DNA from 3 places in the Lysinibacillus sp. FSL R5-0849 genome. Region 1 is predicted to be linked to each of the others. Evidence: a T-box and tRNA genes for the amino acid it is inferred to sense, from the RefSeq annotation. Region 1 holds a T-box; the other regions hold tRNA genes.

Evidence for each region. A T-box is a leader RNA that pairs with one kind of tRNA and senses whether it is charged. The one in region 1 lies ahead of metG (methionine--tRNA ligase), so its partner is inferred to be a tRNA-Met.
Region 2: it has a tRNA-Met gene. The T-box ahead of metG (methionine--tRNA ligase) is inferred to sense a tRNA for this amino acid. The anticodon was not compared.
Region 3: it has a tRNA-Met gene. The T-box ahead of metG (methionine--tRNA ligase) is inferred to sense a tRNA for this amino acid. The anticodon was not compared.

The regions. Positions count from the first base shown of each region.
Region 1 is NZ_CP152004.1:4,346,217-4,350,409, reverse strand. Features, by position in the region: gene rsgA (ribosome small subunit-dependent GTPase A) at 1-596, shown strand, start outside; gene fosM (FosM family fosfomycin resistance protein) at 617-1,042, shown strand; gene MKY80_RS21500 (HAD hydrolase-like protein) at 1,058-1,705, shown strand; T-box leader at 1,817-2,077, shown strand; gene metG (methionine--tRNA ligase) at 2,135-3,769, shown strand; gene MKY80_RS21490 (2-isopropylmalate synthase) at 3,816-4,193, opposite strand, start outside.
Region 2 is NZ_CP152004.1:3,633,558-3,637,750, forward strand. Features, by position in the region: gene MKY80_RS17800 (iron ABC transporter permease) at 1-14, shown strand, start outside; gene MKY80_RS17805 (ABC transporter ATP-binding protein) at 30-827, shown strand; tRNA gene MKY80_RS17810 (tRNA-Glu) at 948-1,019, opposite strand; tRNA gene MKY80_RS17815 (tRNA-Ser) at 1,022-1,112, opposite strand; tRNA gene MKY80_RS17820 (tRNA-Asn) at 1,124-1,200, opposite strand; tRNA gene MKY80_RS17825 (tRNA-Ile) at 1,209-1,282, opposite strand; tRNA gene MKY80_RS17830 (tRNA-Gly) at 1,284-1,357, opposite strand; tRNA gene MKY80_RS17835 (tRNA-Phe) at 1,363-1,438, opposite strand; tRNA gene MKY80_RS17840 (tRNA-Asp) at 1,492-1,567, opposite strand; tRNA gene MKY80_RS17845 (tRNA-Met) at 1,571-1,645, opposite strand; tRNA gene MKY80_RS17850 (tRNA-Ser) at 1,696-1,788, opposite strand; tRNA gene MKY80_RS17855 (tRNA-Ile) at 1,807-1,880, opposite strand; tRNA gene MKY80_RS17860 (tRNA-Met) at 1,887-1,960, opposite strand; tRNA gene MKY80_RS17865 (tRNA-Ala) at 1,987-2,062, opposite strand; tRNA gene MKY80_RS17870 (tRNA-Pro) at 2,080-2,156, opposite strand; tRNA gene MKY80_RS17875 (tRNA-Arg) at 2,166-2,242, opposite strand; tRNA gene MKY80_RS17880 (tRNA-Leu) at 2,251-2,339, opposite strand; tRNA gene MKY80_RS17885 (tRNA-Gly) at 2,345-2,419, opposite strand; tRNA gene MKY80_RS17890 (tRNA-Leu) at 2,456-2,540, opposite strand; tRNA gene MKY80_RS17895 (tRNA-Lys) at 2,564-2,639, opposite strand; tRNA gene MKY80_RS17900 (tRNA-Thr) at 2,648-2,723, opposite strand; tRNA gene MKY80_RS17905 (tRNA-Val) at 2,730-2,802, opposite strand; rRNA gene rrf (5S ribosomal RNA) at 2,813-2,928, opposite strand; gene MKY80_RS17915 (IscS subfamily cysteine desulfurase) at 3,177-4,193, opposite strand, start outside.
Region 3 is NZ_CP152004.1:3,640,554-3,644,746, forward strand. Features, by position in the region: gene nadA (quinolinate synthase NadA) at 1-845, shown strand, start outside; gene MKY80_RS17935 (VOC family protein) at 985-1,401, shown strand; tRNA gene MKY80_RS17940 (tRNA-Glu) at 1,469-1,540, opposite strand; tRNA gene MKY80_RS17945 (tRNA-Ser) at 1,543-1,633, opposite strand; tRNA gene MKY80_RS17950 (tRNA-Asn) at 1,645-1,721, opposite strand; tRNA gene MKY80_RS17955 (tRNA-Ile) at 1,730-1,803, opposite strand; tRNA gene MKY80_RS17960 (tRNA-Gly) at 1,805-1,878, opposite strand; tRNA gene MKY80_RS17965 (tRNA-Phe) at 1,884-1,959, opposite strand; tRNA gene MKY80_RS17970 (tRNA-Asp) at 2,013-2,088, opposite strand; tRNA gene MKY80_RS17975 (tRNA-Met) at 2,092-2,166, opposite strand; tRNA gene MKY80_RS17980 (tRNA-Ser) at 2,217-2,309, opposite strand; tRNA gene MKY80_RS17985 (tRNA-Ile) at 2,328-2,401, opposite strand; tRNA gene MKY80_RS17990 (tRNA-Met) at 2,408-2,481, opposite strand; tRNA gene MKY80_RS17995 (tRNA-Ala) at 2,508-2,583, opposite strand; tRNA gene MKY80_RS18000 (tRNA-Pro) at 2,601-2,677, opposite strand; tRNA gene MKY80_RS18005 (tRNA-Arg) at 2,687-2,763, opposite strand; tRNA gene MKY80_RS18010 (tRNA-Leu) at 2,772-2,860, opposite strand; tRNA gene MKY80_RS18015 (tRNA-Gly) at 2,866-2,940, opposite strand; tRNA gene MKY80_RS18020 (tRNA-Leu) at 2,977-3,061, opposite strand; tRNA gene MKY80_RS18025 (tRNA-Lys) at 3,085-3,160, opposite strand; tRNA gene MKY80_RS18030 (tRNA-Thr) at 3,169-3,244, opposite strand; tRNA gene MKY80_RS18035 (tRNA-Val) at 3,251-3,323, opposite strand; rRNA gene rrf (5S ribosomal RNA) at 3,334-3,449, opposite strand; rRNA gene MKY80_RS18045 (23S ribosomal RNA) at 3,636-4,193, opposite strand, start outside.

The DNA of each region.
Region 1 (4,193 bases):
ACGATGCATCAAGCTTAGTGAAGGAAGTTGATTCAGTAGCATTTGGAGTAGATGTTTTCGTAACGAGTGCCATTTCTGGAGAAGGCTTAACGGAAATTCAGGCCTTATTTACAGAAGGAGTTACTGGGGCATTACTGGGCTCCTCTGGTGCAGGGAAATCTACATTAACGAATGCTCTGTGTGGCGAAATGCTGATGAAGGTATCAGACATACGTGAAGACGATGCTAAAGGACGTCATACAACGACTCACAGAGAGTTAGTGATGTTACCTTCTGGCGGCTGTTTAATTGATACGCCGGGAATGCGTGAGCTACAATTATGGAATCAAGGTGATAGTTTATCATCTAGCTTTCAAGATGTTGAGGAATTAGCAAAAGCTTGCCGTTATCGTGATTGTACCCATCAAAAAGAGCCGTATTGTGCAGTACAGCAAGCTATTGCAGATGGTGAACTTGATCAAAATCGTTTACAAAGCTATTTTAAGCTACAAAGAGAATTGGCTTATATGGAACGCAAAACAAATGTGCAGGCAAAGCTCGAGGAGCAACGTAAATGGAAGCAAATTTCTAAAGGCGTTAAAAAGGGAAAAAAATAAAGAGGAGCACACAAACACATATGACCATACAAAGCATAAATCATCTACTATTTTCAGTGTCTGATCTAGAGCAATCTATTGCATTTTATGAAAATGTTTTCGATGCCAAGTTACTTGTAAAGGGAAACAGCACAGCCTATTTTGATGTAAATGGGCTGTGGCTTGCCCTCAATGTTGAAAAAGATATACCGCGCAATGACATTCAATATTCCTATACACATATCGCTTTCACGATCTCTGAGGATGAGTTCGATAAAATGTATGATAAATTGGTACAATTGAAGGTTCATATTTTAGATGGCCGACAAAGAGATGAAAGAGATAAAAAATCAATTTATTTTACCGATCCTGATGGACATAAGTTTGAATTCCATACGGGGACTTTACAAGATCGTTTGGATTATTATAAGAAGGAAAAGTTACATATGGAGTTTTTTAATCATTAATCAAGGAGTGATTTTGTGACGAAAGCTTTTATTTTTGATATGGATGGCACTTTATTTCAAACAAATCTTATTTTAGAACCTGCGCTGGATGCCACATTTGATGTGTTGCGTACAAAGGGCTTATGGCAGGGAGAAACACCTATTGAAAAATACCGTGAAATTATGGGCGTTCCTTTACCGGTTGTATGGGAGACTTTATGTCCAATGCATTCAGTAGACATACGTGAGGAGAGCAATGTGCTATTTCATGTAGAGTTGACCGACCAAATCCGTAGTCGTAAAGGTGCGCTTTATCCACATGCTGAGCAAACCCTTGCTACATTGTCGAAAAGCTATCCGTTATACATAGCGAGTAATGGACAGGTTGACTATTTACAGGCAATTGTTGAAACCTATCAATTAGAGCAATTTATAAAGGGGACTTACAGCATTCAATCCATTGCAAGCGGACATAAATCAGATTTAGTTAAAAAAGTAATGCAAGACAATGGGATTCAGGACGGGGCGGTAGTTGGAGATCGTTCATCCGATATTCAAGCTGCCCACGATAATGAGCTACTCTCAATAGGTGTTCGTTTTGACTTTGCTCAGGATCATGAATTGCAACAGGCACATATTGTAATAGATGATTTAACGGAGTTATTAAACATAGAAATAGGCTAATCATGATAAACACATTAACATATGAGTGAGCGTTTTGAAAAAATGGAAGCGACCTTAACGACAATTATTGCATTTCATCGCAATAAAGCGTAGAATAGTGCCAATCCTATAGATAATGCATTGAAAAGGAAAAGTAAATAGGAACAGCATTTTGTAGAGAGCCTCTGTTGGTGGAAATGAGGTAAATGAATCCTTTTGAAAATGACCTTTGAGCTTCGTACCGAAAGCTTTTTAGCAAGTAGATTACGACGAGATGGGCACTCGTTACAACGGCGGCAGTATCTCATATTTAAAAAAAGACGTACTGAATGAGGCAAATAGTGTGAGCTATTTGTAAATATAGGTGGTAACACGGGTAGACTCGTCCTAATCAGATTTGATTAGGGCGATTTTTTTTACCATTTTTTTATGTGAGGGGAGCAATTTAGAATGAGTATTGTTATTGGAGGCGCTTGGCCGTATGCAAATGGCTCTTTGCATTTAGGACATGTAGCCGCACTATTACCAGGTGATATTTTGGCTAGATATTACCGTCAAAAAGGTGAGCAAGTATTATACGTATCGGGTAGTGACTGTAATGGTACACCAATTTCTATACGTGCAGCACAGGAAAACACAACAACCGAGGCGATTGCTAATCATTATCATGAAGAATTTACAAAATGTTTTAATGAGCTAGGATTTACTTATGATTTATACACAAGAACAGACGCAGAGCACCATCATGAATCCGTTAAAGGCTTATTTTTACAGCTACTTGCCAACAATTTTTTATATAAAAAGAAAATTGAACAGGCTTACTGTGAGGCAGATCAGCAATTTTTGCCGGATCGATTTGTAGAGGGCATATGCCCAAATTGTGGTGCAAAGGCGAGAGGAGACCAATGTGATAACTGCTCGGAAATTTTAGACCCATTGGATTTAATCGATAAGAGCTGTAAAATATGTGGGAATGAGCCAGTCATTCGAGAGACAGAACATTTTTATTTTACCTTTAGTCAATTTCAAGGGAGATTAGAGACCTTTTTATCCGAGGCAAAGGCAGAGAAACGTTGGAGGGACAATGCATTGGGATTGACAGAGCGCTACTTAGCAGAGGGCGTTCCTGACCGAGCAGTAACGAGAGATTTGCCAAATGGAATAGATGTTCCAGTTCCTGGCTTTGAGGGTAAGAAAATATATGTGTGGATTGAAGCAGTTGCAGGTTATTTAACGGCTAGCCTAGAATGGGCGAAGCAACATCATATAGCGATTGAAGATTTATGGAATGAAGAAACCATTTCATACTATGTCCATGGAAAGGATAATATCCCATTCCACACAGTTATTTGGCCAGCTATTTTAATGGGACTAGGTGCGAAAGCTTTGCCGACACATATCGTATCTAATGAATATTTAACTTTAGAAAAACGCAAATTATCGACGAGTCAAAACTGGGCTGTATGGGTTCCGTATATTTTAAGTCGTTATGATGCTGACTCTATTCGCTATTTTTTAACGACTAATGCACCAGAAAATCGAGATACTGATTTTTCATGGCGAGAATTTATTTACAGCCATAATGGTGAATTACTTGGTGCATATGGTAATTTTGTGAACCGAACATTGAAATTTATAGAGAAATCCTTTGCTAATCAAGTACCTCAGGCTGAAGTGGATTGTACTATTCGCAAACAAACTATTCAGCTATTTAATGAAGTGGGTATTCTTATTGAGGGTGGCCATTTCAAGCAAGCATTAGAGTCCATTTTTGAGTATATTCGTGGCGCTAATCGTTACTTCGATGAACAGCAGCCATGGTTACAAGTAAAAGAACATGTGGAGGCGGGCAATTGCACACTTGCAACCTGCGTCTATATCATTGCCAATCTCGGACAATTACTACATCCATTCCTACCGTTTTCAGCAGAGAAAGTAAGAAATATGCTAGGTATAGATGAAATGATGTGGCATGAACAAGTAGAGTTACCTAAAACCATTCAAGGCGTAACACCTTTGTTTGAACGACTGGATATCGAACTAATAGAAGAAGAATATCAAAAGTTAGTAAGAGATAGTCGCTAGCATTGAAAAAGCAGTATGGCTAATGGACCATACTGCTTCTTTTGTTTTAATTCATGACAGGTGTCAATTTGGCAACCACAATGCTATTGATGGCATTAATATAGGCTAGAGCACTTGCTTTTAGTATGTCAGTATCTGCAGCTTTAGCCATATACTTTTCACCTTCATGCTCAATCGTGATTTTTACTTTTCCTAGCGCCTCTTTGCCACGCGAAACACTATTGATATTATATTCCACTAGTTTTACATCCATGCTTGTAATTTCGGCAATGGCAGAATAGAGAGCATCAATTGGGCCTGAGCCAACTGCGCTAGCCTTCAATACTTCATTACCTTTCCGCACTTTAACGCTCGCAGAAGGGAAGCTTGTATTGCTGACGACTTGTAGATCTTCGATATCAAAGAATTGATCACTATAATGTGT
Region 2 (4,193 bases), 710 kb from region 1:
ATCCTAATAAATAAAGGAGTTCATACATCATGACTGAATCCTTATTAACTAAATCCCTAACATTAAGTTATGGTGATTCCAATATTATCGAAGATCTCAATTTATCTATCCCTTTGAATGAAATTACTGTCTTAATTGGAGCGAACGGCTGTGGCAAATCTACACTTTTACGCTCTATTGCTCGATTATTAAAGCCCAAAAAGGGATCTGTGTTATTAGATGGCGAAGATATTTTTAAACTATCTACAAAGCAAGTAGCTAAAAACCTTTCTATACTTCCTCAATCACCAGTAGCACCAGAAGGCTTAACGGTTCTACAGCTCGTTAAACAAGGACGATTTCCTTATCAAAGTTGGCGCCAGCAATGGACGGAGAAGGACGAGGAAATTGTGATGAATGCCTTAAAAGCAACAGGTACGGAGCAATTACGAGATAGACCAGTGGATGAGCTATCAGGTGGGCAACGTCAACGTGCATGGATTGCTATGACACTTGCTCAAGATACAGATATTATTCTTTTAGATGAGCCTACAACCTATTTAGATCTAACTCATCAAATAGAAGTGTTAGATTTATTATTTGAATTAAATCAACAGCAAAAGCGAACAATTATTATGGTCTTACATGATATAAACCTCGCTTGTCGTTATGCCGATCATATCATTACTGTACGTGATCGAGGAGTTTATCGCCAAGGTAAGCCTGAAGAGATCATGACGACAGAATTAGTTAGCCATGTATTTGATCTTGAATGTCAAATGACATCAGATCCAATCTTTGGAACACCTTTATGTATTCCTTATGGTAAAGGACGAAATATTACGTAAGTCTTCAAAAAACAACAAGCCTTCGCCGATTGATTATCTGGCGAAGGCTTTCTTGTTACCTGTTCTTTTCCGTTCATAAAAAAAGTGCAGTAGATGTAAATTCATCTACTGCACTTAGTATGACCCGTACGGGATTCGAACCCGTGTTACCGCCGTGAAAGGGCGGTGTCTTAACCACTTGACCAACGGGCCAATGGCGGAGAAGGAGGGATTTGAACCCTCGCGCCGGTTACCCGACCTACACCCTTAGCAGGGGCGCCTCTTCAGCCTCTTGAGTACTTCCCCACACAAAAAAATGGCTCCGAAGGCAGGACTCGAACCTGCGACAACCTGATTAACAGTCAGGTGCTACTACCAACTGAGCTACTTCGGAATAAATAATGGGCCTAAATGGACTCGAACCATCGACCTCACGCTTATCAGGCGTGCGCTCTAACCAGCTGAGCTATAGGCCCTTGGAGCGGGTGATGAGAATCGAACTCACGACATCAGCTTGGAAGGCTGAGGTTTTACCATTAAACTACACCCGCATAAATGGTGGGTCAGGACGGAATCGAACCGCCGACACTTAGAGCTTCAATCTAATGCTCTACCAACTGAGCTACTGACCCATTTCGTCCATGCTAAGCTTGCTCACTTTTTGCTTCTCATGTCTATAAAAAAATGGCGGTCCCGACCGGGATCGAACCGGCGATCTCCTGCGTGACAGGCAGGCATGTTAACCGCTACACCACGGGACCATTTGGTTGCGGGGGCCGGATTTGAACCAACGACCTTCGGGTTATGAGCCCGACGAGCTACCACTGCTCCACCCCGCGATAATCTTATTGTCTTTTCGAGTTTTTAAAGCACCATTTATGAATAAAACTGGAGGAGGTAGAGGGATTCGAACCCCCGCGCGGTGTTACCCGCCTGTCGGTTTTCAAGACCGATCCCTTCAGCCAGACTTGGGTATACCTCCGTAATAATATATAAATGATGGACCTTGCAGGACTCGAACCTGCGACCGGACGGTTATGAGCCGTCTGCTCTAACCAACTGAGCTAAAGGTCCTTAAGATGGCGGCAGAGGGGATCGAACCCCCGACCTTACGGGTATGAACCGTACGCTCTAGCCAGCTGAGCTACGCCGCCAGGATCTTTATACTGGTTAATTACTATGGTGGAGCCTAGCGGGATCGAACCGCTGACCTCCTGCGTGCAAGGCAGGCGCTCTCCCAGCTGAGCTAAGGCCCCATAATATTTTTTGGAAATGGTCGGGAAGACAGGATTCGAACCTGCGACCCCTTGGTCCCAAACCAAGTGCTCTACCAAGCTGAGCTACTTCCCGTTGTTCTTATGGCGCGCCCGACAGGAGTCGAACCCATAACCTTCTGATCCGTAGTCAGACGCTCTATCCAATTGAGCTACGGGCGCATATAAAATGGTGCCGAGGACCGGAATCGAACCGGTACGGTAGTCACCTACCGCAGGATTTTAAGTCCTGTGCGTCTGCCAGTTCCGCCACCCCGGCACATTTGGAGCGGAAGACGAGGTTCGAACTCGCGACCCCCACCTTGGCAAGGTGGTGTTCTACCACTGAACTACTTCCGCATGTGCATAAGTTTTTTTATCTGGCATATTGAAAAATGGTGCGGGTGAAGGGAGTCGAACCCCCACGCCTTGCGGCGCTAGATCCTAAGTCTAGTGCGTCTGCCAATTCCGCCACACCCGCTTAATATGGTTGGTACTTATAAATGGTGAGCCATGAAGGACTCGAACCTTCGACCCTCTGATTAAAAGTCAGATGCTCTACCAACTGAGCTAATGGCTCGTCTGAAATGGTGCCGGCTATAGGAATCGAACCCACGACCTACTGATTACAAGTCAGTTGCTCTACCTGCTGAGCTAAACCGGCAAATGATGGAGGATGACGGGCTCGAACCGCCGACCCTCTGCTTGTAAGGCAGATGCTCTCCCAGCTGAGCTAATCCTCCTGGGTATTATGCCTAGCGACGTCCTACTCTCACAGGGGGAAGCCCCCAACTACCATCGGCGCTAAAGAGCTTAACTTCCGTGTTCGGTATGGGAACGGGTGTGACCTCTTTGCCATCATCACTAGACTACTTTATTATGTATCTTGTTTTGAAGTTGTTTACCTGTCCTTCAAGACAAGAATTATTGTATAACGTTTTCTCATATTGTGCAATACTTTTTTATAAAAAAAAGAAATTATTACTTTTAAAAGATATTTTTGTTAAGAAAGAGAAAATATTGCCCTGCAAAATATTATATCAATAGTTGTTTCAAAAGAAAACAATTATTTTTCATCTATATATTTTCAGCTTATGATCTTGCTTAAAACTTGCTACTAAATAGTAGCAAGTTCCATAGTCAATCTATCAATTTCTTTAAATGTTGTTGAATCTCCGAAAGATATTCTAAAGAATTGCCGTGCCGTTTCCATTGAATAATTCATAGATAAAATGGCTTTTGTTCCAGATTCGCTATGAATATCACACGCACTTCCCGTTGATATACTGATCCCTGCCTCGTTTAATTTTAATAATACATATTGCCCCTCCACTTTACTCATCATGACACCACAAATATTTGGCAATTGCTGCTTACACTCTATTAGTCGAACTGTTTTTGGTAGACGACTTTTAAAATATCTTCTTAATTCCTCGTAATGCTGTCTTTCATAACTATTATTTTCAACCGCTGCCGCAAAGGAAACAATGGCAGGTGTATCTAAAGTTCCCCCTCTTAATCCTCTTTCATGAGTTACGCCTGGTGTCAGTGCTGGAACACGAATTGCAGGGTTTATATAAACAGCGCCGCAGCCCTTAGGTCCTCCTATTTTATGTGCTGAAATTGTCATAGCGTCTCCTCCTCTTGGTATAGTTAATTTCCCAAAGGATTGTACACAATCAATATGACAGTAAACAGCGGCTTCTTTTGCCGCTTCAATTATTTTTTCCACAGGTTGAATAGAACCAATTTCTGAATTTACATGTTGAATGGAAATTAATGCTGTATCTTTTCGAATAGCGAGTAGTAGTTGTTCTGAGTCAATACAACCATCCTTTTGCAACGGTAATTTTGTCACCTCAAAACCCATTTTCTCCAATGTATTCAAAGCTGCATGTACAGACGTATGTTCAGCTTGTGATGAAATAATATGTTTTCCTTTTTTAGAGGCAAATGCTAATGACAAAATGGCCATAATGTTTCCTTCCGTTCCGCTTCCAGTAAAGATAACGCCATCACTATTGACACCAAGTTCATTGGCTATAATTTCTCTTGATTGCTGGATAAAATAATACGCTTGTCCCCCTAAATCATGGAGACTTGAGCTATTTCCATAATAACGCTGTGCCACCTC
Region 3 (4,193 bases), 710 kb from region 1:
CTGAAACTGCTGATATGCTAACATCAAAACAGCAACATGTATATTTACCAGATATGCGTGCAGGTTGCTCGATGGCTGACATGGCTGATATTTATCAAACTGAACAAGCATGGCCCATTTTACAGCAGCTCTTTGGTGATACGATCATTCCACTTACCTATGTTAATTCAACAGCCGCTATTAAAGCCTTTACAGGAAGACATGGTGGTGCATGTGTAACATCCTCTAATGCGAAAGAGCTTGTTCAGTGGGCATTTACACAAAAACAGCGTATCTTCTTTTTACCCGACCAACATTTAGGCAGAAATACTGCTTATGACTTAGGTGTTCCACTCGAGAATATGGCCGTTTGGAATCCGCATAAAAATATACTTGAAACTAAACAGCCTCTTGAGAACATCCAAGTTATTCTGTGGAAGGGTCATTGCTCTGTACATGAAGGATTTACAGTTCAACATACAGAGACTGTTCGTAAGGAATATCCAGCCATGAAAATTATTGTTCACCCTGAATGTAGTCGTGAAGTTGTAGATGCGGCTGATGATGCTGGTTCAACTAAGTACATTATCGATACAATTAGTCAAGCACCTAGTGGATCTGCATGGGCAATAGGGACAGAAATGAATCTGGTCAATCGTATTATAAAGCAGCATCCAGATAAACAGATCATCTCTTTAAATGAAAACTTTTGTCCTTGCCTAACAATGAATCGCATTGATCTCCCCCATTTACTATGGTGCTTAGAAAGCATTGAACAAGGTCAACCACATAACCGTATTCAAGTTGATAGCCATACTAGCACTGAAGCTCTTAGTTCTCTGGAAAGAATGTTAGCAAGAAGATAAATTACGATTTTAAAGCAGAGATGTTGTAAAAAACAATATTTCTGCTTTTTATTTGCTCATAAAATTAAGTATCTGGTTACCTCCTGAAATTGACACTCATTTATTTTTTATGATAATGTCGATTTGGAGGTGATAAGAAATGTCTTTTCAATCGAAAAATATTTTCATTAATTTACCAGTAAAAAATGTAAACAAATCCACGTCATTTTTTAAGGAGTTAGGTTTTGAGTTCAATCAACAATTCAGTGATGAAACAACTTCCTCAATGATTATTAGCGAAAATATTTTTGCTTTACTAATGGTCGAAGATCGCTTCAAAGGATTTAGTAACAAGGAGATACCGGATACTACTGTTTCTGCCCAAGCAATTTTATGTCTATCTGCAGAAAATCGCGAGCAAGTAGATCAGCTAGTAAATAAGGCACTTGCCTCCGGGGGTAAACCTTATAGTGATCCACAGGATCATGGATTTATGTATGGCTGGGGTTTTCAAGATTTAGATGGGCATATTTGGGAAGTAGTTTATATGGATGAGCATGCAATGAATCAAGAGTAAATCGTTTATCTTATATTAGTTTTCTATAAAAAAACAGTAGACGCACATGCATCTACTGTTTTTTGTATGACCCGTACGGGATTCGAACCCGTGTTACCGCCGTGAAAGGGCGGTGTCTTAACCACTTGACCAACGGGCCAATGGCGGAGAAGGAGGGATTTGAACCCTCGCGCCGGTTACCCGACCTACACCCTTAGCAGGGGCGCCTCTTCAGCCTCTTGAGTACTTCCCCACACAAAAAAATGGCTCCGAAGGCAGGACTCGAACCTGCGACAACCTGATTAACAGTCAGGTGCTACTACCAACTGAGCTACTTCGGAATAAATAATGGGCCTAAATGGACTCGAACCATCGACCTCACGCTTATCAGGCGTGCGCTCTAACCAGCTGAGCTATAGGCCCTTGGAGCGGGTGATGAGAATCGAACTCACGACATCAGCTTGGAAGGCTGAGGTTTTACCATTAAACTACACCCGCATAAATGGTGGGTCAGGACGGAATCGAACCGCCGACACTTAGAGCTTCAATCTAATGCTCTACCAACTGAGCTACTGACCCATTTCGTCCATGCTAAGCTTGCTCACTTTTTGCTTCTCATGTCTATAAAAAAATGGCGGTCCCGACCGGGATCGAACCGGCGATCTCCTGCGTGACAGGCAGGCATGTTAACCGCTACACCACGGGACCATTTGGTTGCGGGGGCCGGATTTGAACCAACGACCTTCGGGTTATGAGCCCGACGAGCTACCACTGCTCCACCCCGCGATAATCTTATTGTCTTTTCGAGTTTTTAAAGCACCATTTATGAATAAAACTGGAGGAGGTAGAGGGATTCGAACCCCCGCGCGGTGTTACCCGCCTGTCGGTTTTCAAGACCGATCCCTTCAGCCAGACTTGGGTATACCTCCGTAATAATATATAAATGATGGACCTTGCAGGACTCGAACCTGCGACCGGACGGTTATGAGCCGTCTGCTCTAACCAACTGAGCTAAAGGTCCTTAAGATGGCGGCAGAGGGGATCGAACCCCCGACCTTACGGGTATGAACCGTACGCTCTAGCCAGCTGAGCTACGCCGCCAGGATCTTTATACTGGTTAATTACTATGGTGGAGCCTAGCGGGATCGAACCGCTGACCTCCTGCGTGCAAGGCAGGCGCTCTCCCAGCTGAGCTAAGGCCCCATAATATTTTTTGGAAATGGTCGGGAAGACAGGATTCGAACCTGCGACCCCTTGGTCCCAAACCAAGTGCTCTACCAAGCTGAGCTACTTCCCGTTGTTCTTATGGCGCGCCCGACAGGAGTCGAACCCATAACCTTCTGATCCGTAGTCAGACGCTCTATCCAATTGAGCTACGGGCGCATATAAAATGGTGCCGAGGACCGGAATCGAACCGGTACGGTAGTCACCTACCGCAGGATTTTAAGTCCTGTGCGTCTGCCAGTTCCGCCACCCCGGCACATTTGGAGCGGAAGACGAGGTTCGAACTCGCGACCCCCACCTTGGCAAGGTGGTGTTCTACCACTGAACTACTTCCGCATGTGCATAAGTTTTTTTATCTGGCATATTGAAAAATGGTGCGGGTGAAGGGAGTCGAACCCCCACGCCTTGCGGCGCTAGATCCTAAGTCTAGTGCGTCTGCCAATTCCGCCACACCCGCTTAATATGGTTGGTACTTATAAATGGTGAGCCATGAAGGACTCGAACCTTCGACCCTCTGATTAAAAGTCAGATGCTCTACCAACTGAGCTAATGGCTCGTCTGAAATGGTGCCGGCTATAGGAATCGAACCCACGACCTACTGATTACAAGTCAGTTGCTCTACCTGCTGAGCTAAACCGGCAAATGATGGAGGATGACGGGCTCGAACCGCCGACCCTCTGCTTGTAAGGCAGATGCTCTCCCAGCTGAGCTAATCCTCCTGGGTATTATGCCTAGCGACGTCCTACTCTCACAGGGGGAAGCCCCCAACTACCATCGGCGCTAAAGAGCTTAACTTCCGTGTTCGGTATGGGAACGGGTGTGACCTCTTTGCCATCATCACTAGACTATTTTCGGCTTTCAATATACATAGCATTTCTTCGTCAGCTTCTGTCGTTCAGTCAGTCACGTACTTGAGTACGCTCCTTCCCTCTCTCTATTGCTTCCTCGAACTACTCGTATCTTGAAACCCTTCATAAAAGAAATTATTCTTTCAAAACTGGATAAACGGTTCATTGAATGTTTCAAACATTTTGGTTAAGTCCTCGATCGATTAGTATTCGTCAGCTCCATGTGTCACCACACTTCCACCTCGAACCTATCTACCTCATCGTCTTTGAGGGATCTTACTTACTTGCGTAATGGGAAATCTCATCTTGAGGGGGGCTTCATGCTTAGATGCTTTCAGCACTTATCCCGTCCACACATAGCTACCCAGCGATGCCTTTGGCAAGACAACTGGTACACCAGCGGTGTGTCCATCCCGGTCCTCTCGTACTAAGGACAGCTCCTCTCAAATTTCCTACGCCCACGACGGATAGGGACCGAACTGTCTCACGACGTTCTGAACCCAGCTCGCGTACCGCTTTAATGGGCGAACAGCCCAACCCTTGGGACCGACTACAGCCCCAGGATGCGATGAGCCGACATCGAGGTGCCAAACCTCCCCGTCGATGTGGACTCTTGGGGGAGATAAGCCTGTTATCCCCGGGGTAGCTTTTATCCGTTGAGCGATGGCCCTTCCATGCGGAACCACCGGATCACTAAGCCCGTCTTTCGACCCTGCTCGACTTGTAGGTCTCGCAGTCAAG